4 regions of the Hydrogenophaga sp. 5NK40-0174 genome follow, and region 1 is predicted to be linked to each of the others. Evidence: predicted binding sites of a transcription regulator. Region 1 holds the regulator's gene; each other region holds the start of a gene.
What was found. The regulator sigma-54, encoded in region 1, starts transcription at its own class of promoters, with help from an activator protein. The targets are predictions, from matches to a motif close to TGGCANGNAANCTGCTTT.
Positions count from the first base shown of each region.

Region 2: glnK (P-II family nitrogen regulator) is a predicted target of sigma-54. The motif match lies at 2,509-2,526, and genes of this name have one in related genera.
Region 3: ABWV89_RS03235 (formate/nitrite transporter family protein) is a predicted target of sigma-54. The motif match lies at 2,451-2,468, and genes of this name have one in related genera.
Region 4: ABWV89_RS00215 (urease subunit gamma) is a predicted target of sigma-54. The motif match lies at 4,803-4,820, and genes of this name have one in related genera.

Region 1 is NZ_BAABWG010000007.1:20,094-27,272, reverse strand. It holds gene argP (HTH-type transcriptional regulator ArgP) at 1-333, shown strand, start outside; gene argS (arginine--tRNA ligase) at 356-2,029, shown strand; gene ABWV89_RS18105 (SPOR domain-containing protein) at 2,073-2,705, shown strand; gene ABWV89_RS18100 (thiol:disulfide interchange protein DsbA/DsbL) at 2,796-3,422, shown strand; gene lptA (lipopolysaccharide transport periplasmic protein LptA) at 3,570-4,202, shown strand; gene lptB (LPS export ABC transporter ATP-binding protein) at 4,244-4,993, shown strand; gene rpoN (RNA polymerase factor sigma-54) at 5,073-6,713, shown strand; gene ABWV89_RS18080 (THUMP domain-containing class I SAM-dependent RNA methyltransferase) at 6,793-7,179, shown strand, end outside.
Region 2 is NZ_BAABWG010000003.1:534,986-542,164, forward strand. It holds gene ABWV89_RS12045 (NAD(P)H-dependent flavin oxidoreductase) at 1-623, shown strand, start outside; gene ABWV89_RS12050 (YifB family Mg chelatase-like AAA ATPase) at 655-2,286, opposite strand; gene glnK (P-II family nitrogen regulator) at 2,680-3,018, shown strand; gene ABWV89_RS12060 (ammonium transporter) at 3,053-4,450, shown strand; gene ABWV89_RS12065 (hypothetical protein) at 4,741-5,061, shown strand; gene glcE (glycolate oxidase subunit GlcE) at 5,190-6,323, shown strand; gene glcF (glycolate oxidase subunit GlcF) at 6,347-7,179, shown strand, end outside.
Region 3 is NZ_BAABWG010000001.1:695,801-702,979, reverse strand. It holds gene scpA (methylmalonyl-CoA mutase) at 1-1,559, opposite strand, end outside; gene ABWV89_RS03240 (GntR family transcriptional regulator) at 1,685-2,320, shown strand; gene ABWV89_RS03235 (formate/nitrite transporter family protein) at 2,705-3,517, shown strand; gene ABWV89_RS03230 (bifunctional protein-serine/threonine kinase/phosphatase) at 3,638-5,380, shown strand; gene ABWV89_RS03225 (Dyp-type peroxidase) at 5,526-6,416, shown strand; gene ABWV89_RS03220 (NAD(P)/FAD-dependent oxidoreductase) at 6,553-7,179, shown strand, end outside.
Region 4 is NZ_BAABWG010000001.1:38,543-45,721, forward strand. It holds gene ureG (urease accessory protein UreG) at 1-636, opposite strand, end outside; gene ABWV89_RS00190 (urease accessory protein UreF) at 688-1,398, opposite strand; gene ureE (urease accessory protein UreE) at 1,400-1,972, opposite strand; gene ureC (urease subunit alpha) at 2,001-3,719, opposite strand; gene ABWV89_RS00205 (urease subunit beta) at 3,776-4,081, opposite strand; gene ABWV89_RS00210 (hypothetical protein) at 4,140-4,313, opposite strand; gene ABWV89_RS00215 (urease subunit gamma) at 4,332-4,634, opposite strand; gene ABWV89_RS00220 (hybrid sensor histidine kinase/response regulator) at 4,916-7,179, shown strand, end outside.

The sequences.
Region 1 (7,179 bases):
CCAGCCGTCATCTTCAACCGAAAGGACGGCCTGCAGGATGTTTTCCTGTATCAGCGTTTTGGGGTGTCGCAAGCCAGTTATCCCAGACACTTCGCGCCGGCCGTCGATGCGTTTGAGGCGGCCCTGGTACACGGAATGGGCTGGGGAATGGTGCCGGAGGTCCACCTGGCCCAGTGCCCGGGGTTGCAGCCGGTTTATGAGGGCGCCGGCGTGGACGTGGCGCTTTACTGGCATCACTGGGCACAGGAGCCGCTGGCGGCGCGGCATCTGACGGATGCTGTCATGGTTGCCGCCCGGTCCAGTTTGCGCCCGCTACGGGCGTCTGGCGACTGATCGCCGCATACAATCGGTGCCCATGCTGAAGATCAAACAGGAATTGCTGGCCGGGCTCGCGGCCGAGCTGGAAAAACTCTCGCCCGGTGCTGGCGAGAAGGCTGCATTCGAGTCGCCCAAGGTGGCCGCCCACGGCGACTTCGCAGTCACCGCGGCCATGCAACTGGCCAAGCCGCTCAAGGCCAACCCCCGCCAGGTGGGAGAACAACTCCGCACTGCCTTGCTGGCGCAGCCGGTCTACCAGCAGTGGGTGAGCGATATCGATATCGCCGGGCCTGGCTTCATCAACATCCGGCTCAAGCCCGAGGCCAAGCAGCAAATCGTCAGCGAAGTCCTGCACGATGCAGCCGGCTTTGGTGTGCAGCCCTCCAATGGTCACCGCGTGATGGTGGAGTTTGTCTCGGCCAACCCGACCGGCCCCCTTCACGTGGGCCATGGGCGCCAGGCCGCACTGGGCGATGCCATCTGCAACCTGTACGAAACACAGGGCTGGAACGTTTTCCGCGAGTTCTACTACAACGACGCGGGTGTGCAGATCCAGACCCTGGCCAACAGCGTGCAGCTGCGCGTCAAAGGCTTCAAGCCCGGTGACGCTGACTGGCCCGAGGCTGCGTACAACGGCGACTACATCCAGGACATTGCCAACGACTACATGGCCAAGAAGACGGTGCACTCCGATGACCGTGAGTTCACCGCCAGCGGTGACCCGGATGCGCTGGATGACATCCGGATGTTTGCCGTCGCCTATCTGCGCCACGAGCAAGACCTTGACCTCAAGGCCTTCTCCGTCCAGTTCGACAACTACTATCTCGAATCCAGCCTCTACACCAGCGGCAAGGTCGATGCGGCCGTGCAAAAGCTGCGCGATGCCGGTAAGACCTACGAAGAAGAGGGCGCTCTCTGGCTCAAGACCACGGACTACGGTGACGACAAGGACCGGGTCATGCGCAAGGGCGATGGCTCCTACACCTATTTCGTGCCCGACGTGGCGTACCACATCGCCAAATGGGAGCGTGGCTACGAGAAGGCCATCAACATCCAGGGCACCGACCACCACGGCACCATTGCACGCGTGCGCGCTGGTTTGCAAGCAGCCGGTGTGGGTATCGCTCAAGGCTACCCGGACTACGTGCTTCACACCATGGTGCGCGTGATGCGCGGTGGCGAAGAAGTCAAGATCAGCAAACGTGCGGGCAGCTATGTCACCCTGCGAGACCTGATCGAGTGGACCAGCAAGGATGCCGTGCGCTTCTTCCTGCTCTCGCGCAAGCCCGATACTGAATACACCTTCGATGTCGATCTGGCTGTTCAGAAGAACAACGACAACCCGGTCTACTACGTTCAGTACGCACACGCCCGCATCTGCTCGGTGCTGGCGGGTTGGGGCGGTGATGCCGCCACCCTCACGACCGTGGACCTGTCGCCGCTGGACACCCCGGCTGCGCAAGCCCTGATGCTGCAGCTGGCCAAGTACCCCGACATGCTCGCCGGTGCTGCACGTGACTTTGCGCCACACGACGTGACGTTCTACTTGCGTGACCTCGCCGCAGCCTATCACTCCTACTACGACGCCGAACGCATCCTGGTGGAGGACGAAGCGATCAAGCTGGCCCGACTGGCACTGGTCGCGGCCACCGCGCAGGTGTTGCACAATGGTCTGGCTGTGCTGGGCGTGAGTGCGCCCGAGAAAATGTAAGGCAACCCGCTGTCGATAGCGGCTGTCCAACCTGAGCACCAACATGACACCACTTTCATCTTCTTCTGCCTCTGCCCGCCACCAACGCGGCGGAACCCTGCTGGGTTTCGTGATCGGCGTCGTGGTGGGGCTGGCCATCGCACTTGTGGTCGCGGTGTACGTCACGCGCGTGCCCATTCCGTTCGTCGAACGGTCCCTGTCCCGGACCGCCGAACAGGATGCGCAAGAGGCTGAGCGCAACAAGGGCTGGAACCCCAACTCGGTCCTGGGCGGCCAGGAAACCACAGTGGCCCCGCCACCCGAGCCGCCTGCACAGCCTGGCGTCACCGCACAGCCCGAGAGTGGCAATGCGACAGAAGGTGACCCTCTGGGTGACTTCGTCCGCTCGCGAACGGCCTCTACCAGCCCTTCGGCAGACGGGCTGGTCAACCAGAGCGATCCGTACACCTACTTTGTCCAGGCCGGCGCTTTCAGCTCGGCGGGCGACGCTGAAAACCAGCGTGCCCGTCTGGGCATGATGGGCATGGTCGCTGGCGTATCCGAGCGCAGCCAGGATGGCCGGACCGTCTACCGCGTCCGCATCGGGCCGTTCGAGGAGAAGTCCATGGCAGATGCCACCCGCGAGCAGCTGGTGGTCAATGGCGTGGACGCCGTTCTCGTGCGACTGCGCCGCTGAAGGCGTGATGGGCCGCGGGCAAGTTGAGAGGAACTTTGCCAGGCCACAAGAGACCAACGAATTTTTGATCAGGATCGAGAGGAGCCGAGCATGCAGCGTCGTTTGTTTTCCCAGTCACTGGTGAGTGCAGCCGTTCTGGGGTCAGGTCTGGCGAATGCGCAGGCACAGGTGTTCACGCCAGGCAAGCACTACCGGGTGCTGAAGGACCCGGTGCTGACAGACGTGCCCACGGGAAAAATCGAGGTGCTCGAATTCTTCTCTTACGGATGCCCCCACTGCTTCAACTTCGAGCCGCCCATGGAAAAGTGGAAGGCCGAGCAGAAAGATGACATCGTGGTCCGCCGTGTGCATGTGGCTTTCAACGCGCGCTTTGTGCCGTTGCAGCAGTTGTACTACTCGCTGGAAGCGATGGACCTGGTGGAGAAGTTGCACTACAAGTTCTTCCAGGCATGGCACACCGAGAAAAAGCGACTGGGCGATGCCAACAGCATTGCTGACTGGGTCGCGAGCCAGGGTGTGGATCGCGCCAAGTTCGTGGCGGTCTACAACTCTTTCGGCGTGGCAGGCAAGGCCAAGCGAGCCGTGCAGGTTCAGGACGCCTATCAGGTCGAAGGCACGCCTGCTGTGACGGTGGCGGGCCGCTTCTACATTCCCGGTCAAGGACCTCGCACCTTGCAAGTGGCGTCCCAGCTGATTGATGAAGTCCGCAAGGGCTGAGATCTGATCTTCAAACCATTGGCTGACGAGCAATGGGCTGCCTTCGGGCGGCCCTTGTCACTTTTTTATGGTGTGATTGCCAAGTCACCCCCCGCATACCAGCGATAAATCGCTACAATGAATGCAAGTTTCGTGCCCTGTACTGCCATGACGCCTGTAACATTTCCCACATCTCTGATCCGCTCGACCCTTCTGGTTGGTGTTGCCCTGCTCGCCAATGGTGTTGCGCTGGCTGAAAAAGCCGACAAGGACAAGCCCATGAACATTGAAGCTGACGCGCTGCGCTATGACGACGCCCGCCAGACCAGCATCTTCAGCGGCAAGGTCCTGATCACCAAAGGCACGATCACCATGCGCGGAGACTCCCTGCGGGTTCGTCAGGACGATCAGGGCAACCAGCGAGGCGTGCTGGTGGGCAAGGGAAGCAATCCGGGCTTCTTCCGCCAGAAGCGCGAAGGCTTGGATGAGTACATTGAAGGGGAAGGCAACAAGATCGTCTACGACAGCCAGAAGCAGACGGTGACTTTCACCGGGCAGGCTGTGCTGCGCCGCTTCCGCGGTGCTCAGCTCAATGACGAGAGTGCGGGCAATGAAATTGTCTACAACAGTGAGACAGAGGTGTTCACTGTCAAGGGTGGCAAGGGTGCCCAGACGGAGAGCAACCCGAGCGGCCGTGTTCGGGCCATGCTCACCCCCATTCCTCAGGACAAGACCAGCGAGCCATCGGCTCCGCCGGCGCAGCTCAAGTCTTCCGAGAAGCTCAACGAGAAGACTCCGTGAGCGAAAGCGACGCATTGCTCGAGCCGGCATCGCCGCCGGCCATGGCTGTCGAGAGTCGTCTGGACGTTCGGGGCCTGAAAAAATCCTATGGCAGCCGAAAGGTCGTCAAGGATGTCTCACTCTCGGTTGACAAGGGTGAGGTCGTGGGATTGCTCGGACCAAACGGTGCAGGCAAGACCACCTCTTTTTACATGATCGTCGGATTGCTGCGCGCTGACGGCGGCGAAATCACCCTGGATGGAAAGCGCATCGAACGCTTGCCTATCCACCGACGGGCTCGCCTCGGGTTGGGCTACCTGCCGCAGGAAGCATCCATCTTTCGCAAACTCACCGTCGAGCAAAATGTCCGCGCGGTTCTGGAGTTGCAGGTGGATGTGGCCGGACAACCCTTGTCCGAGCTGGAAATCAATGCCCGGCTGGACCAGTTGCTCAAGGATTTGAGGGTGGACCACTTGCGCGCTTCCCCGGCCCCAGCGCTCTCCGGCGGGGAGCGCCGCCGCGTCGAGATCGCGCGAGCCCTGGCCACCAGTCCACGGTTCATCTTGCTCGACGAGCCTTTTGCCGGTATCGATCCCATCGCCGTGATCGAGATCCAGCAAATCATCAGCTTCCTCAAGTCGCGTGGCATCGGTGTCCTGATCACGGACCACAACGTGCGAGAGACGCTTGGCATTTGTGATCACGCCTACATCATCTCGGATGGTCAGGTCCTTGCCAGCGGGACAACGCAGGAAATTGTGGACAACGCAGATGTTCGCCGGGTGTACCTGGGCGAGCACTTCAGGATGTAGGCATGGGTGCGGGTGTGCAAGCTCAACGACAACGGTTGTACGCTGGCGATGGTCTGCGCGTGCGGCTGGTGTGGGGCTCATGAAGCAAGGCCTTTCGCTACGCGTCTCCCAGCATCTGGCGCTGACCCCTCAACTGCAGCAGTCGATCCGGCTGTTGCAGTTGTCTACGCTGGAGATGGCGCAGGAAGTCGAGCAAATGCTCGACGAGAACCCCTTTCTCGAGCGCGCCGACGACGCGGCCGAACGAGAGGAGTTCGGGCTCGATCAGTCGGATGCGCAGGTGAGCTCAGGAGAGCAGGCCGTCGAAATCGACGCCGCCCAGAGCACTGAGACCGATGCCGGTCCTTCTGCAACAAAGGATGGCACATCCACTTCTGACACTGCACAAGAGGCGCGCGAGGAAGCTGCGGAATTGCGTGCCGATGGTGACGCGCCCGTGGAGGAGAGCTGGGAAGGGGATGGCAGCGTCGACGTGGCGCCCGATGACGGCGAGTGGGGGGGGGATGCGCCAGCGCGCAACGCCGGAAGCGGCGATGGGGGGGATGAGGTCTCCGCCATGGATCTGGCCAGCGCCCACGAGACCCTGTATGACTTCCTGCACCAGCAAGCCCGCTGCATGCGTCTGAGTGACGACGATCAGGCCGCGCTGTATTTCCTGATTGAGTCGCTCAACGACGACGGCTATCTTGAAGATGACCTCATGTCGCTGGCGCTCGATTGGTGGCGCCTCAAACACGGTGCGGGCGAGCCCCCTCCAGGTGTGGAGCAGCTGGAGGAGGCTGAAGAGCAGCTGCGCACGGCCCTGGCCTGGTTGCAGCATCTCGAGCCGGCAGGCGTGGGTGCTCGCGATCTGAGCGAGTGTCTGCGGCTGCAGATCATGGAATTGCGCAATACGCCCGAGGCCCAGGCAGCCTTGCAGCTTTGCGACCAGCCGCTGGAGCTGGTCGCCAAGCGGGACGTCAAACGGCTGAGCGCCCAGTGTTCCCTGCCAGCAGAACTGGTGAAGTCTGCCCTGGCACTGATTGCCGGCCTGGAGCCCAAGCCCGGACGGCGTTTCGTCAACGTCGATCAGATGGTGGTCGTGCCGGACGTGATCGTCAGTCGGTCGGGGCGTGGCTTCAAGGTGCAGCTCAACCCTGATGTGATGCCCAAGGTGCGGGTTCAGGATGCCTATGCGGGCGCCATGAGACAGAGCCGCGGCGGCACAAAAGACGCCAATGCCGACAGTGGGGGCTATGCCGCCATGCAACAGCGGTTGCAGGAAGCACGGTGGTTCCTCAAGAACATCCAGCAGCGCTTTGACACCATCTTGCGTGTCTCAACCGCCATTGTCGAGCGGCAGCGCAATTTCTTCATGCACGGCGAGCTGGCCATGCGCCCTCTGGTCTTGCGCGAGATCGCTGACGAGCTGGGCTTGCATGAGTCCACCATCAGCCGTGTGACCACGGCCAAGTACATGGCCACGCCATTCGGCACCTATGAGCTCAAGTACTTCTTTGGCTCTTCCCTGGGAACGGAAACGGGAGGCAACGCGTCCAGCACAGCGGTGCGAGCGCTGCTCAAGCAATTCATCGCCTCCGAAGAACCCAGCAAGCCGTTGTCCGACAATCAGCTTTCTGCCATGCTGCGCGAGCAGGGTATTGAGTGTGCGCGCCGAACCGTGGCCAAATACCGGGAATCGTTGCGGATCGCTCCGGCCAATCTACGCAAGGCGCTTTGAGCTCCGCCTTCTGAACCGGACCCTATGGCTCCCAGGTCGCGGGTGAACGCGACTTGTCTTGAACAGTCAAATCCATCGCATGAATCAGTTGGACATCTTTCTGCCCTGCGCGGCCGGCGTCGAAGCATTTCTTGAAGCCGAGGTCCGCCGGCTCGTCGGAGCAGACGAGCCGGTTCGCGCGGTCCGTGCTGGCGTGCAGGTGCGCACGTCGTGGCGCAATGCCATGCTGCTCAATCTTCACAGCCGCCTGGCTCAGCGCGTGCTGGTTCGCCTGTGGAACGGGCGCTACCGGCAAGAAGAGGACCTGTACGACGCCGCCTCCAGCGTCGCCTGGGAGATCTGGTTCGACCCTGATCAAACACTCAAGGTTGAGATCACGGCGCAGCACAGCCCGCTCAAGAGCCTGAACTTTGCCGCACTGAAGATCAAGGATGCCGTCTGTGACCGGTTTCGCGCCAAGCGCGGC
Region 2 (7,179 bases), on a different contig from region 1:
TCCACAAATGCACCTCGGTGCGCCACGCACTCAAGGCCGAAGCGATAGGCTGCGATGCGGTGAGCGTCGACGGTTTCGAATGTGGTGGTCACCCCGGTGAAGACGATGTGCCCAACTTCATTTTGCTGCCGCGTGCAGCCGAAGAACTCAAGATCCCGTTCGTGGCCTCGGGCGGCATGGCCGATGGCCGCTCGCTCGTGGCCGCCATGGCACTTGGCGCAGAAGGCATGAACATGGGCACGCGTTTCATCGCGACGAAAGAGGCGCCGGTGCATGAGAACGTGAAAGCCGCCATCGTGGCCGCCAGCGAGCTCGACACCCGCCTGGTGATGCGCCCGCTGCGCAACACCGAGCGTGTGCTCACCAACGCAGCGGTCGAGCGCCTGCTGGCCAAGGAAAAGGAACTGGGCGCCAGCATCAGGTTCGAGGACATCCTGCCCGAAGTGGCTGGTGTCTACCCGAAGATCATGCAGACCGGCGCCATGGACGCAGGGGCCTGGTCATGTGGCATGGTGGCCGGCCTGATCAAGGATGTGCCCACCGTGCAGGAGTTGATGACCCGCATCATGGGCGAAGCCAACGATATCATCAAGCAACGGCTGAAGGCACTGGCCAGCAACTGAGTCTGGCAAGCGCCAAGCGGTGCACCAGGCATCAATGCGCCTGCTTCAGCGCTCGCCGGTACTGAATGGCTTCGGCCACATGCTCGGCGCTCACCTGTGTGCAGCCAGCCAGATCTGCGATGGTGCGTGCGACGCGCAGGCTGCGGTGGGTGCTGCGGGCACTCCAGCCCATCCGGGTGGCCGCCTTGTTCAGAAATGCGATGGCACTGTCATCGATGGCGGCGGCCTGGTCAAGCTCACGCCCGCTGAGTGACTGGTTGGGTTTGCCCTGTCGTGCGTCGGCGCGTTCGCGTGCGGCGAGGACGCGGCTTCTGACATCGTCACTGCTCTCGCTCGCCGGGGCCTCGCGCTCGAGCAACTCCTCGGGTGGTAGGGCGGGCACTTCGACATGCAGATCGATGCGATCCAGCAGCGGTCCGCTGAGCTTGCCCTGATAGCGGGCCACCTGCTCGGGCGAGCAGCGGCAGGCCCGTCGCGGATGGCCGAGATAGCCGCAAGGGCAGGGATTCATGGCGGCAATCAGCTGGAACTTTGCCGGAAACTCGCTTTGAAAGGCAGCACGTGATATGCGGATCTGTCCCGTCTCCAGTGGCTCGCGCAAGGCTTCGAGGGCGACACGGGGAAACTCCGGCATTTCGTCCAGAAACAGCACGCCGTGATGGGCCAGGGAGATCTCGCCGGGCCGGGGAGGAGAGCCGCCACCCACCAGCGCCACTGCCGAGGCACTGTGGTGCGGCGCAGATGTGGGGCGTTGTCCCCAGCACTCCAGGTCAAAGCGACCCGCCAGAGACGCCACGGCTGCACTCTCCAGGGCTTCGGTAGTGTCCATGGGCGGCAGCAGGCCGGCAAACCGGTGAGCCAGCATGGACTTGCCCGAACCGGGCGGGCCGACCATCAGCAGGCTGTGGCCGCCAGCCGCGGCCACTTCCAGGGCGCGACGAGCGGCGGCCTGACCTTTGACGTCGGCCAGATCGGGGTAGCGAGTCTGGTTGCCGAGGTTGGACGGGGTGCTCAACCGTCCCCAGCCGTCCGCTGACGCCGAGACTTGCGGTTGGTCATCGCAGGGACCGTCCGTGGCGTCTTGTGGTGTATGCAGAAATGGCGCCACGGCGTCGAGCAGGTGGCGTGCCCGGTAAATATGGGCGTCCGGGACCAGCGCGGCTTCTGCTGCGCTCTCGGGCGGCAAGACCAGCCGAACCGGGCTGCCAGGCTCGCACGCGTTGTCAGCGTTGTCCTTGGTGCGATCGGCCGTGTGCTGAAGCTGTTGTTGGTGCAGTGCCAGACTCATGGCGAGGGCGCCGCGAATGGGGCGTAGCTCACCACTGAGTGAGAGTTCGCCAGCAAACTCCCAGCCTTCCAGTTTGGCGGCAGCAATCTGGTCGCTGGCGGCCAGAATGCCCAGTGCGATGGGCAGGTCGAAGCGGCCAGAGTCCTTGGGCAGGTCGGCCGGTGCCAGGTTGACCGTGATGCGTTTGTTGCTGGGAAAGCTCAGGCCAGCGTTGGCGATGGCTGAACGCACCCGCTCACGGGCTTCCTTGACCTCGGTGTCTGCCAGACCCACCAGCGTGAAGCTGGGCAGACCATTGGCCAGGTGGACCTCCACCCGGACGGGGCGTGCTTGCAGGCCCTGCAAGGCGCGGCTGCGCACAAGCGCCAGGCTCATGGTGACTTCTCCCTGTTTTGGTGCGCGCGGCACCGATTTGTTCTGATGCACCGTTCTGTGCGCTTGCACGAACTTGGTGCGATTCATCGGTTTGACGAGTTCGGATGATGCGAATACCGATGCCCGATGCTGGCATGCGTCAGCCGATCAGGCCTCCTCAAAACACGGCATGTCGGCATGTTTCCTCGCCAAATTTGAGGATGTTGCTATCAAAAAGGGTTGTGGCACGGTCCGTGCTAAAGGGTGTAAGCGATTGATTCGACGCGTGGCTCATCCTCCGCGCAGAAGTTGTCATCCAAAGTGGTGAAGGCTCCCGGGCCGACACCAAGCGTTCAAGAACCGCCGCTGACCCTGAGGTCAGACGAGCTTCCCTTCCACAAGAGGAAACACAGCATGAAACTGGTATCCGCCATCATCAAGCCGTTCAAGCTGGACGAGGTGCGTGAAGCACTGTCCACCATGGGCGTGCAAGGTATCACGGTGACCGAAGTCAAAGGCTTTGGTCGTCAGAAAGGCCACACCGAGCTCTACCGGGGCGCCGAGTACGTGGTCGACTTTCTCCCCAAGGTCAAGATCGAGGCCGCCGTCTCCGACGAGCTGGTCGAGCGCGTGATCGAAGCCATTGAAGGCGCTGCCCGCACCGGCAAGATCGGCGACGGCAAGATCTTCGTTGCCGATCTTGAGCAAGTGGTCCGCATCCGCACCGGTGAAACCGGCAAGGAAGCCCTCTGACCCTTTGTCACCAACGACGAGAAAGATCACGAACATGAAAAAGTTTCTAGCTACCCTCTTTCTGGGCCTGGGGCTGTCACTCGGTGGCCTGAACGCCTATGCTCAAGCCACGGAAGAAGCCGCACCAGCGGCAACGACCGAAGTGGCCGTTGAAGTTGCTGCAGAAGCACCTGCAGCTGCCGAAGAAGCCGCACCGGCGCCGACGGTGGACAAGGGCGATACCGCCTGGATGATGGTCTGTACCATCCTGGTTATCCTGATGGTGGTGCCGGGTCTGGCCCTGTTCTATGGCGGTCTGGTCCGCAGCAAGAACATGCTCTCTGTCCTGATGCAGGTGCTGATGGTGTTCTCCCTGATCACCGTGCTGTGGGCCGTCTATGGCTACAGCCTGGCGTTCGGCGGCGAAGGCCTGATCATTGCCGGTCTGGACAAGTTGTTCCTGATGGGTGTGACACCTGAATCACTGGCCGACACCTTCACTGACGGTGTGAAGATCCCCGAGTTTGTCTTCATCGCGTTCCAGGCCACTTTTGCCGGCATCACCTGTGCCCTGATCGTTGGCTCCTTCGCCGAGCGGATCAAGTTCAGCGCCGTCCTGCTGTTCAGTGCACTGTGGTTCACCTTCAGCTACCTGCCTGTTGCGCACATGGTGTGGGGCGCCGGTGGCTACCTGCTCGACAAGGGCGCACTCGACTTCGCTGGCGGTACGGTTGTGCACATCAACGCAGCGATGGCTGGTCTGGTCGGTGCCTACCTGCTGGGCAAGCGCATTGGCTATGGCCGCGAATCCATGGCACCTCACAGCCTGACGCTGACCATGGTCGGTGCATCCCTGCTGTGGGTGGGCTGGTTCGGCTTCAACGCCGGCTCCAACCTGGAAGCCAACACCTTCGTGGGTCTGCCATTCATCAACACGCTGCTCGCCACTGCGGCCGCTGTGCTGGCCTGGTCTGTGGGTGAAGCGCTCTTCAAGGGCAAGGCTTCGATGCTCGGCGGTGCTTCCGGTGCCGTTGCAGGTCTGGTGGCCATTACCCCTGCCTGCGGCTCCGTTGGCCCCATGGGTGCCATCATCATCGGCCTGATCGCTGGTTTCCTCTGCCTGTGGGGCGTGACCGGCCTGAAGAAGATGCTCGGTGCCGACGATTCGCTTGACGTCTTCGGCGTGCACGGCATCGGCGGTATCGTCGGTGCGCTGCTGGTGGGCGTCTTTGGTGCCCCTGGTCTGGGCGGCACTGGCGGCGAAGACTTCTCTATCGGCTCGCAGCTGGTGATTCAGGCTGAAGGCGTGCTGATCACCATGGTGTGGTCCAGCGTCGTGGCCTTCATCTGCTACAAGATTGTGGATGTGGTCATCGGCTTGCGCGTCTCGGAAGAAGCCGAGCGTGAAGGTCTGGACATCACGTCTCACGGCGAGGCAGCGTACAACCGCTGATCTCTGCCGGGCAGGATGAACCAGGTGTCCCGGACGCCCGGTTCATCCGCCAAAGATTTCGTTTGAAAGACTCCTTTGGATGTTCCCCGCGTCGCCGCAAGGCACGCGGGGTTTTTTGTTGGGCGGTCCTCTGTACGCAGGCGGAGCCGAGGGGCGGGGTATCTGGAAGGCTTCCGCGTGCCCAGGCATGGCGTCCCACAAATTGACTCAATCCGTTTGACTCATTCGGTTGGGATGGCAGGGCGGGGCACCGCCTTCTAGCATTTGTCCCGTTCAAGGAGATTTGCACCATGCCCAGACCCGTTTCCCGGCCCAGTCGATGGCCAGCCACGCTTCGAATCCGCGCTATTCTGTGGATGGCCATGTCCGCCTATGCCATTCACCAGATGCCGGCGCATGCGGGCAACCCTGACAGTCAGGGCCACCAGCGCGGCGAAGCAGTCGCTTCCAGGAAAGTGGAGTCAAAGAAGTCCGAGGGCAAACCACGGGTGGGCAGTGTCCGGTTCATTCGCAGCAGCTCAGAGGAGACCAAGGCGCAGCGCACCAAGCGCCTCAAGCGCGAATGCAAGGGGCGTCCCAACGCGGGTGCATGCCTGGGAATGACGGATTGACAGACCGACAGGCAGTCGCCGGATAGCGTCCCGAATGGGGCAAAAAGTACCCGCATGTGGCTGCCTTCACAGGCAGGCACGCAAAAAATTCAATCACCTCAAGGGGTCTGGCCGCTAACATGGCGTCCATGCAACCTTCGGCCCCCCAAGACGCTTCTTCTTTCAGCGCATCCCCGGACGAACTGATCGAAACGGTTCGCTCTGCCGCGACGGCGCGACAGCGCCGCCGCATTGCAGGCGCCGGTACCAAGGCGTTTCTCTTCCCTTCGCAAGCCGACGACCGGCCGGTGCTCGATGCCCGTGCCTGGTCCGGTATTGTCAGCCACGAACCCACTGAGCTGGTGGTGACGGTGAAGGCGGGAACGCCTTTGCACGAGCTGGACGCGGCTTTGTCTGCGCATCAGCAATATCTGCCGTTCGACCCACCCCGGTATGCCGAGGGAGGCACTGTGGGGGGGGGCGTCGCTGCCGGCCTGGCCGGGCCAGCCAGGGCGAGTGTGGGCGGTGCGCGCGACTATGTGCTGGGTGCACAGTTCATCGACGGGCGTGGCCAGTGGATGACGTTTGGGGGCCAGGTCATGAAAAACGTGGCCGGATACGACGTCAGCCGGGCGCTGGTCGGCTCGCGCGGGCAGCTCGGCCTGATCACCGACATTTCCCTCAAGGTGCTGCCACTGCCGCCTGCCGAAACCACTCTGGTGTTTGAACTCGATCAGGCCAGGGCGCTGCAGCAGCTGCATGTCTGGGGCGGTCAGCCCTTGCCCATCAATGCCAGTCGCTGGGAGGGCGGCGAAGTGCCGCGCCTGCATGTGCGGCTTCGGGGGGCGGTCGCAGCCGTGGAGGCGGCCACCCAGCGCATGTGCGGTGACGCAGCCGGCCAGGTCGTGGCGAACGAAGCGGCTCAGCGTGACTGGGCTCAGTGTCGCGATCACCAGCTGGCATTTTTCCGGACTGCAGGCCCCGAGATGAGCCTGTGGCGCCTGTCGGTGCCCCAAACCGCTGCCGCCATGGATCTGCCTTACGCCCAGCTGATCGAGTGGCAGGGTGCGCAGCGCTGGTTGTGGGCGCCTGCTGCGTCATCGGAGGCGATCCGGTCGGCGACCCACGCGGTGCGTGGTCATGCGCAGCTGTTTCGTGCCGGTGTCGGTGGTGACCAGGGCGTGCCGCGCGAAGACGCTGTGCCACCCGCAGTGGCTGCCATCACGCGCCGACTGCGTGAGGCCTTTGATCCCCATGGCATCTTCGCCCCCATGCAAGACTGAATACCGAGCCGGCCACACCGTTCATGCAAACCCATCTCGCCCCCGAATTCGACAACACCGCGCTCGGCCAGGAAGCTGAATCCATTCTGCGCAAGTGCGTGCATTGCGGCTTTTGCACCGCCACTTGCCCCACCTATCAGCTGCTGGGAGACGAACTGGATGGGCCGCGTGGCCGCATCTACCTCATCAAGCAGGTACTGGAGGGGCAGACGCCGACCCGCAAAACCCAGGAGCACCTTGACCGCTGCCTGACCTGCCGCAATTGCGAGAGCACTTGCCCCAGCGGCGTGCAGTACGGTCATCTGGTGGACATTGGTCGACATGTGGTCGAGTCCAAGGTGGAGCGCCCTGCTCGCGAGAAGGTGGTGCGATGGTTGCTCAAGGAAGGTCTGACTTCCCCGGCCTTTGGCCCTGCCATGAAAATGGGGCAGCTCGTGCGCGGCCTCATGCCCGAAACACTCAAGGCCAAGGTGCCCGCGCCGCAAAAAGCTGGTGCCTGGCCCACGCGCAAGCATGACCGCAAAGTGCTCATGCTCGCTGGCTGTGTTCAGCCGGCCATGATGCCCAACATCAACACGGCGACGGCGCGCGTGCTTGATGCGGCAGGCATTGAGACCATGGTGGCCAGCGAAGCCGGTTGTTGTGGCGCCGTGAAGTACCACCTCAACGACCAGTCCGGCGGACTCGCCCACATGCGGCGAAACATCGACGCCTGGTGGCCGCACATCGCCTCAGGCGCGGTCGAGGCCATCGTGATGAATGCCTCCGGCTGCGGTGTCACGGTCAAGGAGTACGGCCATGTATTGCGCGACGACCCGGTCTATGCGGACAAGGCAGCACGCGTCAGTGAGCTGAC
Region 3 (7,179 bases), on a different contig from region 1:
CCCTCGCCTGATTCTGCTGCTGCGGTCAGCGCTTCCAGCGCCGCCGCGACTGCCGCGTCGTCACGATCGGCACGCAGCTTCTGGAGCCGGGCGATCTGCGAATCGCGCACCTTGACGTTGTCGACCTCCAGGATCTCGACCGGGTCTTCCTTGGCCAGCTTGTATTTGTTGACGCCCACAATGACGTCCTTGCCGGAGTCGATCCGTGCCTGTTTCTCTGCGGCACTGGCTTCGATCTTCAGCTTGGCCCAGCCGCTGTCCACGGCCTTGGTCATGCCGCCCATGGACTCGACCTCTTCAATGATGGCCCACGCCTTGTCGGCCATGTCCTGGGTCAGCTTCTCCATCATGTAGGAGCCAGCCCAGGGGTCCACCACATTGGTGATGTGGGTCTCTTCCTGAATGATGAGCTGCGTGTTGCGGGCAATGCGGGCCGAGAACTCGGTGGGCAACGCAATGGCTTCGTCAAACGAGTTGGTGTGCAGCGACTGGGTGCCACCGAACACGGCAGCCATGGCCTCGATGGTGGTGCGCACCACATTGTTGTATGGGTCTTGCTCGGTGAGTGACCAGCCTGAGGTCTGGCTGTGCGTGCGAAGCATCATGCTCTTGGGGTTCTTTGCGTCAAAGCCCTTCATGATGCGTGCCCACAGCAGACGGCCGGCGCGCATCTTGGCGATCTCCAGATAGAAGTTCATGCCCACCGCCCAGAAGAAGGAAAGCCGCGGCGCAAAGGCGTCCACGTCCAGCCCCTTGGCCATGGCAGTCTTCACATACTCCTTGCCGTCAGCCAGGGTGAAAGCCAGCTCCAGCGCCTGATTGGCGCCGGCTTCCTGCATGTGATAGCCCGAGATGGAGATCGAGTTGAACTTGGGCATGTTCTGCGCCGTGTACTCGATGATGTCGCCGATGATCTTCATCGACGGCTCCGGCGGGTAGATATAGGTGTTGCGGACCATGAACTCCTTGAGGATGTCGTTCTGGATGGTCCCCGAGAGCTTGTCCTGCGTCACGCCCTGCTCTTCAGCAGCAATCACGTAGCCAGCCAGCACCGGCAGCACGGCACCGTTCATGGTCATGGAGACCGAAATCTTGTCGAGCGGGATGCCATCGAACAGGACTTTCATGTCCTCGACACTGTCGATGGCCACGCCTGCCTTGCCCACGTCGCCCGTGACACGCGGGTGGTCACTGTCGTAACCACGGTGGGTGGCCAGATCGAATGCCACCGACACGCCCTGCCCGCCCGCTGCCAGCGCTTTGCGATAAAAGGCGTTGGACTCTTCGGCAGTGGAAAAACCGGCGTATTGGCGAATCGTCCAGGGCCGAACCGAGTACATGGTGGCCTGTGGGCCACGGACAAACGGCTCCATGCCCGGCAATGTATTGGCATAAGGCAGGCCGCTGAGATCATCCGCGGTGTACAGAGGCTTGACGGTGATGCCTTCAGGGGTTTGCCAGTTCAGGGCGTCAACGTCTCCACCCGGTGCAGACTTCTGGGCCAGCTTGGTCCAGGCTTCCATGGATGGCGGATTGAATTCGGTGGGCTTTTGGCTCATGGCGAATAGGTGTGCAAGTGCAACAAATAAGGACTGTTCATTTTACGTCATTCATAATTATTGATGCAAAATATTCAGGGTCGCTTACAATCAGACTCCACTCTCCCGATCCCTACCCCGTCTGCATGTCCGCTGTGTCCCTTGCCCCCCGCGCCCTTTATCAGGAAGTTGCTGAGCTGCTCCGGCAGCGCATCTTCAAGCGCGAGCTTCAGCCAGGGAGCTGGATTGACGAGCTCAAGATCGCCGAGGAATACGGTATCAGCCGCACGCCGCTGAGGGAAGCCCTGAAGGTCCTGGCCGCCGAGGGGCTTGTCACCATGAAGGTCCGCCGCGGCGCCTATGTCACAGAAGTCTCGGAGAAGGACCTGGCCGACGTCTATCACCTCCTCAGCCTGCTGGAGTCTGATGCGGCGGGCGTGGTGGCCTCCCGGGCGGACGACGCTCAGCTCAAGGAGCTGCAGGACATGCACGAGGATCTGGCCGCTGCGGTAGACGACCGAGAGCGCTTCTTTGCCATCAACGAGCAGTTTCACCTCAGACTGCTGGAAATGGCGGACAACCGCTGGCGCCAGCAAATGGTGGCGGACCTGCGAAAGGTGATGAAGCTCAACCGTCACCACTCCCTCTTCAAGACAGGCCGCCTGCACGACTCCCTGAAAGAGCACGCGGCCATCATGGCAGCCATTGCGGGGCGCGACAGCACACTGGCTGCGCAACGCATGCGTGAGCACTTCACCAACGGCCTGGAAGCCGCAGCCTGAGCCCACTTGCCGGGCATGCTCCGGCCCCTTCGATATTGCGCCGCACCAAAAAGGCACTGCGCGCCTTTTGGCTCATCTCCTCAGGTACCAATTCGGTGCATTTCCTTCAAGCGGCAGCCGACTTTTCGCCTGGCACGCGATCTGCTTGGAACTGATTGTCAGCAACGGTCCAATGGCGGACAGGTGCTGATGCAGCAGTCCCGCATTCACCGCTGCATTTAAGGACAACGGCGTCCCTGCTCTTCGATGGCCTTCGAGCCCACTCAAGAGATGGGGCCGCCGTTTCTTTTTTGTTTGAACCGAGGGAACGCTGTGATGTGCTCCGCCAAAAGCGGACCGCAACCAACGGACCGGCTATCAACCCAGCAATGAAGGAAACGCACCATGGCATACCTAGCACCAGCGGAATTCGTGACCAAAATGGTCGACGCAGGCGAGTCCAAGCTCATGATGTCGACGCGCGACACACTCATCCGTGCCTACATGGCAGGCGCGATTCTCGCCCTCGCCGCCGCTTTTGCCGTCACCATTGCCGTCAACACCGGCAACTTCCTGATCGGCGCCCTTCTGTTCCCGGTCGGCTTCTGCATGCTGTACCTGCTCGGATTTGACCTGCTGACCGGTGTGTTCACGCTGGCACCGCTCGCTGTGTTGGACAAACGCCCGGGCGCCACCTGGAGCAGCGTCATGCGCAACTGGTCGCTGGTCTTCATCGGCAACTTTGCCGGCGCCATGACCACGGCCGTCTTCATGGCGATCATTTTCACCAACGGCTTCAGCGAGGCCCCCAATGCGGTCGGCATGAAGATCGGCACCATCGGTGAATCACGAACGGTTGGCTACGCCGAACACGGATTTGCCGGCATGCTGACCCTGTTTGTCCGGGCTGTGATGTGCAACTGGATGGTGTCCACCGGTGTGGTGGCAGCCATGATGTCCACTTCCGTCTCGGGTAAGGTGATCGCCATGTGGATGCCGATTCTGGTGTTCTTCTACCTTGGCTTCGAACATTCCATCGTGAACATGTTCCTGTTCCCGTCCGGCCTGATGCTTGGCGGCCATTTCACCGTGATGGACTATCTCTTCTGGAACGAAATCCCGACGGTGCTGGGCAACCTGGTTGGTGGACTGACCTTCGTCGGGGCCACCCTGTACTCCACCCATTACAAAACCGCACCCAAGCGCGCCGTCGCCTGATTCGGTCTGAGCATCTGCCTGGCCTCGAAGCCGGGCGCATGCCCCACCAGGGGTCGTGAAAGGGTCACCCCGGTCACGACCCCTGTTCTATTTCCGCCCAATTGGTTCGCGTGATTACCCATGAACAACCAGCACAAACTGAGGGTCAGGGTTGGCCAGTATTCAGACAAGGGACGCAAGCTCCAGAACCAGGATTTCCACGGTCTGTGTGTGCCCGATGACCCACAGCTGACATCCAAAGGGATCGCCATCGCCATCGCCGATGGCATCAGCTCAAGCAAAGTCAGTCACGTCGCCGCCGAATCTGCCGTTGCCAGCTTTCTGGCCGACTACTACTGCACATCCGAAGCCTGGAGTGTCAAGCGCTCGGCCGAAAGGGTCATCTCTGCTGCCAACTCCTGGCTGCACTCGCAGACACAGCAAAGTCAGTACCGCTTCGACAAGGACCGTGGCTATGTTTGCACTCTCAGCGTGATGGTGCTGCGCCAGAACACAGCACACCTGTTCCATGTGGGCGACTCACGCATTTACAAGCTGCACGAGCGCAGCCTGGAACAGCTGACCGACGACCACCGCGTCTGGCTTGGTGGAGACCAAAGCTATCTGGCGCGCGCCATGGGGGCCCATTCACAACTCGAAATCGACCATCGCCAGGTCGACATGGCCACGGGCGATGTCTTTGTCCTGGCCACTGATGGTGTCTACGAACATGTCGACGCCAAGCTCATCCATGAGGCCATTGCCTCGCACCCGGAGGATCTGGATGCCGCAGCAAAGCACGTGGTCGAGCAGGCGTATGCGCAGGGCAGCGAGGACAACCTGACCATCCAGATCGTCGCGGTAGAGGCCGCCCCCGGTGCCGGCGATCTCGGCTCACGCCCGCCCGAGGCCATGCTGGCGATGCCTCCCACCCTGCAGCCGCGCATGCGCTTCGAGGGCTACACCATTGTTCGGCAACTTCACCAGACGCACCGCAGTCAGCTGTTTCTCGCCACCGATGACGAGACTGGTGTGAAAGTGGTCATCAAGGTGCCCTCAACCGAAATGAAAGACAAGGCGGCAGAGCTCGAGCACCTGCAAATGGAGGAATGGATCGCCCGCAGGGTGGACAACCTGCACCTGCTCAAACCTCACACCAGCGGCCGTGAGCGCAAGCACCTGTTTGTGGCCATGGAATACATCGAAGGCCAGACGCTTGAGCAGTGGATGACTGACCACCCGGCACCGTCGCTCGAAGAGGTCCGAAGCATCATCGAGCAGACCGGCAAGGGATTGCAGGCGTTGCACCGCATGGAAATGATCCACCAGGACATACGCCCGGCCAATGTCATGATTGATCAAAGCGGTACCGTCAAGATCATCGACTACGGCACTGTCAGGGTCGCCGGGCTGGGACAGGTTGCCCCAGAGCACGCTCCCGTCCCCGGGTTCGTCCAGTATGCGGCGCCAGAGTACTTCACCGGAGACGGTGGATCAGCCGCCTCAGACCTCTTCTCCCTGGCCGTCATGAGCTATGAGATGCTCAGTGGCCGCCTGCCCTATGGGCTCGACCTGGCCAAAACCAGAACCCGTGGAGAGCAACGCAAGCTGACTTATCGCAGCGTCGTGGACGACAACCGCCCCATCCCGTTGTGGCTCGATGGCGTCTTTCGAAAAGCACTGCACATCGACCCATTCCGGCGCCACCAGGAGATCAGCGAGTTCACCCATGAGCTGCGGCACCCGCCCGAAGGCCTGCTTCACGCACGTCGGCCACCTTTGGCAGAGCGGCATCCTGTTCTGCTCTGGAAGGGCATCTCGCTGACCCTTCTGCTGCTGGTGCTGTTGCTTTTGTCCACTCATCCCTGGGTTCGCGAGCTTTGAATCGGGCGCTTTCCGTGAAAAAGCACCGAGCCAGCATACTGACTGTCGCACACGCGTCATCAGACGGGGCATGATGGCGCAGAGCCAGTCGTGGCCCGGATTGACCCGGGTCCGGCCCGTTGCCCATTCCCCGGAGTGCCCGCGCATGACCGTTGCCCACCTCGCCCAACCCGGCATACTCGCCCCGATTCCCTCGCACGCACGCTATCTGAGCCTTCAGTTGCGTGTCGGCGCTGATCCGACCACGGCGCTGCGCCGCCTGGCAACGCAAGCCGATGGGGATGAGACGGTTGTGGCCATCGGGCCATCACTGGTACGCGTCCTGGGCAAGGAGATTCCAGGCTTGCGCGAGTTCAGGGGCATTGACGGCGCACGGGTCAAACTGCCTTCAACACCTGTCGACCTGTTGCTGTGGCTGCGTGGCAGCGAGCGCGGCGAGCTTTTGCTGAGAAGCCGTCATCTCGAAACGCTGCTGGCCCCTTCGTTTGAAGTGGTGTACATCACAGACGCCATCCGTCACGGCGACGGACGTGATCTGACGGGTTACAAAAACCAGGCCGAGCGGCTCGTGGGCGAATCGGCTGCCGAAGCGGCCATGCTGCCATCGACAGCTGGTGTCCTGGCCGGCAGCTGCTTTGCCACAGCCATGCGATGGCACCATCGGCTCAGCCGTTTTGAGGCCATGTCCCGATCGCAGCAGGACCATACGTTCGGACGGGAGCGGGATACCGGTGAAGCGATCCCTGATGCGCCGCCCTCTGCTCACGCGAACCGGGTGAATCACCGGAGTTTCAGCCCGCCAGCCGTGTTGCTGCGACGTTCGATGCCATACGTCGATGGCAATGAGGGCGGCTTTGCCTTTGCCTGCTTCGCCCCTTCATTCGATCCATTTGAACGCCTGCTCACCCGCATGACCGGTGCGGAAGACGGCATTGTGGACGCGCTGTTCAGCTTCTCCGAGCCACGTACCACGGCCTACCTATGGTGCCCGCCGGTCAAGGAAGGCTGGATGGACTTTTCGGCTCTTGGCATCTGAGTTGTGGTCTTTTCACTGACGGGAATGATCGAGTCACGGGTTTTCCCCATGTGAAAATTTGATATTTGTCATGCTCCCATAAACCCCTGGGAGTATTATGAACTCGTCACGTATCACACCTGAGGAGTTCAACCCCATGGCCCGTATCGTCATTCTGGGCGCCGGCATCGGCGGCATGCCCATGGCTTATGAGATGAAAGATCTGGTCGGTCCGTCCGATACGGTCACTGTCATCAGCGAAAGCCCCAAGTTTCACTTTGTCCCTTCCAATCCCTGGGTTGCCGTGGACTGGCGAACCCGTGGCGACATTGAGGTCGATATTGCCGAGGCGCTGGGCAAGAAGAGGATTGAGACCTTCATCCAGGCGGCCAAGCGCGTTCACCCGGAAGAAAATCAGGTTGAGCTCATGGACGGCACGCGGGTGGACTACGACTACCTGGTCATCGCCACGGGCCCCAAGCTGGCGTTTGATGAGATCGAAGGCCTTGGCCCGCACGGCGGCCATACTGAATCGATTTGCCATGTGAACCATGCCGAGGGGGCCAAGAGCGCCTGGGACAAATTCGTGCGGGAGCCAGGCCCCATCGTGGTCGGTGCCGTGCAAGGTGCATCCTGTTTTGGCCCCGCCTATGAGTTCGCCATGATCATGGACACGGATCTGCGCAAGCGCAAGATCCGGGACAAGGTGCCCATGACCTTCGTCACCTCCGAGCCCTATATCGGGCACCTGGGCCTGGGCGGCGTGGGCGACTCCAAGGGCATG
Region 4 (7,179 bases), on a different contig from region 1:
CTTCTCGATGAATTTCACCACTTCCTGAAGGCCCTCCAGGGTTTTGAGGTTGGTCATCACCCAGGGGCGGCGCTCGGGGTCCGGGCGCATGCGGTCGGTGTCCTGGCGCATGATGTCCAGGTCAGCGCCGACGTGGGGGGCGAGGTCGGTCTTGTTGATGACGAACATGTCGCTTTTGGTGATGCCGGGGCCGCCTTTTCGGGGGATCTTTTCGCCAGCGGCCACGTCGATCACGTAGATGGTGAGGTCGGAGAGTTCGGGGCTGAAGGTGGCGGCCAGGTTGTCGCCACCGCTTTCGATGAAGATGACGTCGGCATCCGGGAAGTCTCCCAACATGCGGTCGATGGCTTCGAGGTTGATGGAGGCGTCTTCGCGGATGGCCGTGTGCGGGCAGCCACCGGTTTCCACACCCATGATGCGTTCGGCGGGCAGCGCACCGCTGACGGTGAGCAGGCGCTGGTCTTCCTTGGTGTAAATGTCGTTGGTGATGGCGATCAGGTCGTATTGCTCGCGCATCGCCTTGCACAGCATCTCGAGCAAGGTGGTTTTGCCGGAACCCACCGGGCCACCGATGCCGACGCGCAGTGGGGGCAGGGTTTTGGTGCGGTTGGGGATGTGGTGCAGGGCAGTTGTCATGGCAGGGGTTTCAATTGGTCTTCTTTGAAAGTGTGAGGCGGTTCCAGGCGATCAGGACCGGAACAGCCGCGAGTATTGGGTTTCGTGCTGGGCGGACAACAGGGCCAGCATGGGGGTGAAGGATTGACGGGTCGCGTCCGTGCAGCTCGCGGCATGGTCGACCGCTGACGGGATCTCCTGCATGAGCCGCGCGAGGATGCGTTGTCCGGCGCTTTGCCCGAGCGGGATGCCTTTGATGGCGGCCTGCACCAGGTTTTCTGACCAGGCGAAAGCGTAAGCGGTGAGCGCGTCGGCCAATGGCATGGGGTTGACGGTGACGGCGCAAGCGAAGACCACGGGGTAGGTGGGCAGGGCGAGCTGTGCCACGGTGAGGCGATCGTGCAGACCGGCACCGAGCGCTCCAAGGCTGCGGGCCCACTCTTGCAGGGATCGGCCCATTTGTTCGCTTTGCAGGCGGAATTCCTGGGTCTCGCGTGTGCGGAGCACCCATTGGTTGAGGTCTTGAATCCGTTCGTGATCGTCAGCCTGCCACGCCGTGATGGCCTGGGCGACCACGGCCAGATCAGCGCGTGCGAGGGACAGGTGAAGCTGGTCGATCAGCCAGGTGGCGGCGGAGGCTTCGTCTTCAACAAAGCCTTTGTCGATGGCGGCTTCCAGGCCTTCGGAGTAAGAGAAACCGCCCACGGGCAATGTGGGGGACGACAGGCACAGCAGCCGCAGCAGCGCGGCCGAGCCCAGGCTTGTGGCGGGAGGCTGAGCCATGTCAGCCATGGTGGTGATCGTGATTGTGGTCGTGGCCCCCGTGGCTGTGATCGTGATCGTGCCCGTGCGAATGCCCATGCCCGTGGCTGTGACCATGTCCATGGCCACCATAGGCACCGCCTTCGGGTTCGAAGGATTCGCTGACCTCCGCAACATTCAGGTGCATGGCGCGCAGCATGTCGGCGAGCACATGGTCGGGCTCGATCTTGAGGTGGTCGGGCTTGAGTTCGATGGGGACGTGGCGGTTGCCGAGGTGGTAGGCCGCACGCATGAGGTCGAACGCAGGGTCATGGTCGTGACCGTGGTGGTGATCCGTGCAGGCGGTGATGCGCAGGACGGCCTGAGGGGCGGCGACCACGCGCAGGAGCGAGCCGTCTTCCGCCACGAGCACATCGCCACCGCGAACCAGGGTGCCGCGGGGCAGGAACACGCCGAGATGGTCGCCCGCCGAGCTGCGGGCGTCGAAGCGGCTCTTCTGGCGGATGTCCCAGTCGAGCTCAACGGTGGCGGCGCGCTTTAGCAGCACCGGCGCCAGCCCTTTGCCCTGGGGAACGAGTCGGGGGACTTTGAGCATGAAAACCTGAAAGGAGAGCTGAAGGGGGTCAGAACAGGAAGTAGCGTTGGGCCATGCTGAGTTCTTTGGCCGGCTCGCAGGTGAGCAGTTCGCCATCGGCGCGCACGGTGTAGCGCTGGTGGTCGATCTCCATGGTGGGCAGGTAGCTGTTGTGCACCATGTCGGCCTTGGTGACTTTGCGGCAGTTCTGCACGGCGACCGTGGCCTTTTGCAGGCCGTAGCGCTGGCCCACATTGGCAGCCTGCGCCGCCTGGGAGACAAAGGTGACGCTGCCCGCGGTGAGCGAGCGGCCATAGCTGCCGAACATGGGTCGGTAGTGCACCGGTTGCGGCGTGGGGATGGAGGCGTTCGGGTCGCCCATGGCAGCGAGGGCAATGGTGCCACCTTTGACCACCTGGAAGGGCTTGACGCCAAAGAAGGCCGGCTTCCAGATGACGATGTCGGCCAGCTTGCCCACTTCCAGCGAACCCACCACGTGTGAGATGCCGTGGGCGATGGCGGGGTTGATGGTGTACTTGGCCACGTAACGCTTAACGCGTTCGTTGTCGTTGCGGTCGGAGTCGCCTGCCAGCGCGCCGCGCTGTTTCTTCATTTTGTCGGCGGTTTGCCAGGTGCGAATGATGACTTCACCCACACGGCCCATGGCTTGTGAGTCGCTGCTCATGATGCTGATGGCGCCCAGGTCGTGCAGGATGTCTTCAGCGGCAATCGTCTCGCGGCGGATGCGGCTCTCGGCAAAGGCCAAGTCTTCCGGAATACCGGCGTCCAGGTGGTGGCAGACCATGAGCATGTCCACGTGCTCGTCCAGCGTGTTGACGGTGTAGGGCATGGTGGGGTTGGTGGACGAGGGCAGGAAGTTGGCCTCGCCAACGACGCGCATGATGTCGGGTGCGTGGCCGCCGCCGGCACCTTCGGTGTGGAAGGCGCAGAGTGTGCGGCCCTTGGTCGCGGCGATGGTGTTTTCCACAAAGCCGGACTCGTTGAGCGTGTCCGAGTGGATGGCGACCTGCGTGTCGGTTTCCTCGGCGACGGACAAGCAGTTGTCGATCGCGGAGGGCGTGGTGCCCCAGTCTTCGTGCAGCTTCAGGCCAATGGCGCCGGCATCGATTTGCTCGCGCAAAGGGTCTGGGCGGCTGGCGTTGCCTTTGCCCAGGTAGCCCAGGTTCATGGGCAAGCCGTCGGAAGCTTGCAACATGCGTTCAATGTGCCAGGGGCCGGGAGTGCAGGTGGTGGCGAAGGTGCCGGTGGCCGGACCGGTGCCGCCGCCGAGCATGGTGGTGACGCCCGAGGTCAGTGCTTCGTCCACCTGCTGGGGGCAGATGAAGTGAATGTGGGAGTCGATGCCGCCAGCGGTGACGATGGCGCCTTCGCAAGCGATGATTTCGGTGCCGGGGCCGATGATGATGTCGACACCGGGCATGGTGTCGGGGTTGCCCGCTTTGCCGATGGCAGCAATGAGGCCGTTCTTGATGCCGATGTCGGCCTTGACGATGCCGGTGTGGTCGACGATCAGGGCGTTGGTGAGCACCGTGTCCATGGCGCCTTCGGCGCGGGTGCGCTGGCTTTGCGCCATGCCGTCGCGAATGGTCTTGCCGCCGCCGAACTTGACCTCCTCTCCGTAGCCGCCCGCGGCCAGGGTGTAGTCCTTTTCGACTTCGATGAGCAGGCTGGTGTCGGCCAGGCGAATGCGGTCACCGACGGTGGGGCCGAACATGTCGGTATAGGCGCTCTTGCTGATGTGTGCCATGGGCGTTGCTTCCTTGCGCTGGCGTTGTGTGCGGTGGGGGGAGGGCGCGGCTCAGTTCAGAGGCTGCCTTGAACTTTCCCCTGAAATCCAAAAATCTGGCGGTCGCCGGCGTAGTCGACGAGTTCAACGGTGCGTTGCTGGCCGGGCTCGAATCGCACGGCCGTACCGGAGGCGATGTTCAGACGCATGCCTTTGGCCGCGTCACGGTCGAAATCGAGGGCGCCATTCGTTTCGGCAAAGTGATAGTGCGAGCCAACCTGAACAGGGCGGTCGGCCGTGTTCTTCACCACCATCGACACGGTGCGTCGACCAGGGTTGAGCGGGTGGTCGCCTTCTGCGGGCAGGATCTCTCCTGGAATCATGGTGCTGGCCTCCTGCGGTGAGGTGTGAGCGGTAAGCGGTGTAGGGGAGCGAAGCGCCTTACTTGCGCGATGTCCAGATGGCGATGGCGCCGATGGCAATGGCGATCACAAAACCAATGACGTCTGTGGCATGCCAATGCGTGCCCATCAGGCCGTGGCCGTCGTGGGCAAAGGATGGCGTCGCGAGAGCAGCGGAAGCGGCGCAGGTCAACAGTGTCTTTGTGGTTGTCATGGTGGGTGTCCTCAAGGGTCAGGGAATCGGTTGGTGCACGGTCACCAGCTTGGTGCCGTCGGGGAAGGTGGCTTCGACCTGAATGTCAGGGATCATTTCCGCGATGCCGTCCATCACATCCGCGCGCGTCAGGACTTTTTGCCCTTCGCTCATGAGCTCGGCCACGCTCTTGCCGTCGCGCGCACCTTCCATCACGGCGGCGGTGATCAGGGCAACGGCTTCGGGGTAGTTGAGTTTGAGCCCGCGGGCCTTGCGGCGTTCGGCCAGCAGCGCTGCAGTGAAGATCAGCAGCTTGTCTTTTTCACGCGGAGTCAGTTCCATGGTTTGCTTCGCTTCTGGTGTTGTGGCGCAGGCTGTCTCTTCAACTGGTCAAATAGATGTCCTGGCACGTGTGTTTGAGTCTCTTGGGGCCGGTAGCCAACGCGATCTAGGCAGCAGATTGCAGCAGGCATGGACCGTTACCGGGCGATGATCGGGCGCAGTTGCCGTTTTGCAAGTTGCGTGCCCTCTCACCATTGCAGCGGTTTGCCTGGCACAGATTCTGCGATCAGTCCTGCGTGGAGACCAATACGCCATCTGCCGTAGACGCCGGTACTTCCGGGGTGGCAGCAAATACTACATCGACGGCCCCTCAGCGCATCATCAAGGTTCGTCGCGACTACAACTCTTGGGTCGCGAGCGAAACCATGGAGGACTACGCGCTGCGCTACACGCCCCAGCGATTTCGCCAATGGAGCGAATGGCGGGTGGCCAACACGGCGTTTGGCGCTGCATCGTTCCTGATTCTGGAGGCGGTGGGGGCCACCTTACTGGTGCAATACGGCTTCATCAACGCGTTCTGGGCCATTCTCGCCACCGGCCTGATCATCTTCATGGCCGGCCTGCCCATCAGCATCTACGCGGCCCGCTATGGCGTGGACATGGACTTGCTCACCCGCGGGGCAGGGTTCGGCTACATCGGCTCGACCATCACCTCGCTGATCTACGCCACCTTCACATTTATCTTCTTCGCGCTGGAGGCCGCCGTGATGGCCTATGCGCTGGAGCTGGCGCTGGATATCCCGCCTGTGTGGGGGTATCTGATTTGCGCTCTCGTCGTGATTCCGTTGGTGACCCATGGCGTGTCTGCGATCAGTCGTTTTCAGATGTGGTCCCAGCCTTTGTGGCTGACCTTGATGGTGGTGCCATTCGTGGCCGTGCTGGCCATGGAGCCCGAGGCTTTTGAACAGGTCGTGCACTACGCCGGTGCGGATGGCCAAGGTGGTGCATTTCAATGGCACCTGTTTGGTGCGGCTCTGACGGTGGGCATAGCCTTGATCACGCAGATGGGCGAACAGGCGGACTACTTGCGATTCACTCCGCAGCCCGAACCGGGCAAGCGGTGGCGCTGGTGGGCGGCGGTGCTGGCCGGGGGGCCGGGCTGGGTGGTGTTGGGGGTGATGAAAATGCTGGGTGGCGCGCTGCTGGCCTATCTGGCCATCAGCCACATGGTGCCGGTGGACCGCGCGGTGGACCCCAACCAGATGTACTTGGCCGCCTACGAGTATGTGTTCCCGCATTACGGTTGGGCGGTGGCGGTGACGGCGGCATTTGTCGTGTTGTCGCAGCTGAAGATCAATGTAACCAATGCCTACGCAGGGTCGCTGGCATGGAGCAACTTTTTCTCGCGCCTGACGCACAGCCACCCTGGCCGGGTGGTGTGGGTGGTGTTCAACACGGCCATCGCGTTCATGCTGATGGAGATGAACGTGTTCCATGCGTTGGGCGAGGTGCTCGGCCTGTACTCCAACATCGCCATCGCGTGGATCATGGCGGTGGTCGCCGATCTGGTCATCAACAAGCCGCTTGGCTGGTCGCCTCAGGGCATCGAATTCAAACGCGCTTACCTCTACGACATCAACCCGGTCGGTGTGGGCGCAATGGCTCTGGCGTCAACGCTGTCCATTCTGGCTTACCTCGGCATTCTGGGCCCCGCCAGCGAGGCCTTCTCGGCTGTGATCGCCATGGTGACGGCGCTGGTGGTGTCGCCACTGCTGGCCTGGCTCACGGGTGGTCGCTACTACCTGGCGCGCCGACTGGACAAGGAGAGTTCATCTTCGACGGGCGAAGGCGCGTACCAGCGCCTGAAGCTGCAGAAATGCGTGATTTGCGAGCGCGAGTACGAGGCGCCGGATATGGCGCATTGCCCCGCATACAAGGGCAGCATCTGCTCTCTTTGCTGTACGCTGGATGCGCGCTGCGGCGACATGTGCAAGCCACATGCGCAGCTTTCGGTGCAGTGGCTGAGTGTACTCAGGGCCATCTCCCCGCAACGCCTGTGGCGGCACCTGGAGGCAGGGCTTGCGCACTACCTGTTGATCATGCTGGTCATGGCGCCGGTACTGGCCGCTGTTCTGGGCTTGCTCTACAAGCAGCAAGCGCACAGGCTGGATCAGTCTGTGGCCTTTGCCGCCGACAGCAACCTGCTGGACGCTGCGCTGCGAACGGGTTTTGTGCGGGTGTACCTGGTGCTGTTGCTGATCACGGGCATTGTGGCCTGGTGGCTGGTGCTGGCGCATCGCAGCCGGCAGGTGGCGCAAGAGGAGTCAAATCGGCAAACGCATTTGCTCATGCAGGAGATCGAGTCTCACCAACGCACTGACGAAGCCTTGCAGCATGCGCGCCGGGCGGCTGAGCAGGCCAACCAGGCCAAGACGCGTTACATCAGCACCATCAGTCATGAATTGCGCACGCCACTCAACAGCATCCTGGGCTATGCGCAGCTATTGCAGGAGGATGCTTCCTTGCCACCGCACCGTGCGCAAGCCATTCGTGTGATCAACCGGGGTGGCGAGCATTTGCTGTCTCTGATTGAAGGAACGCTTGA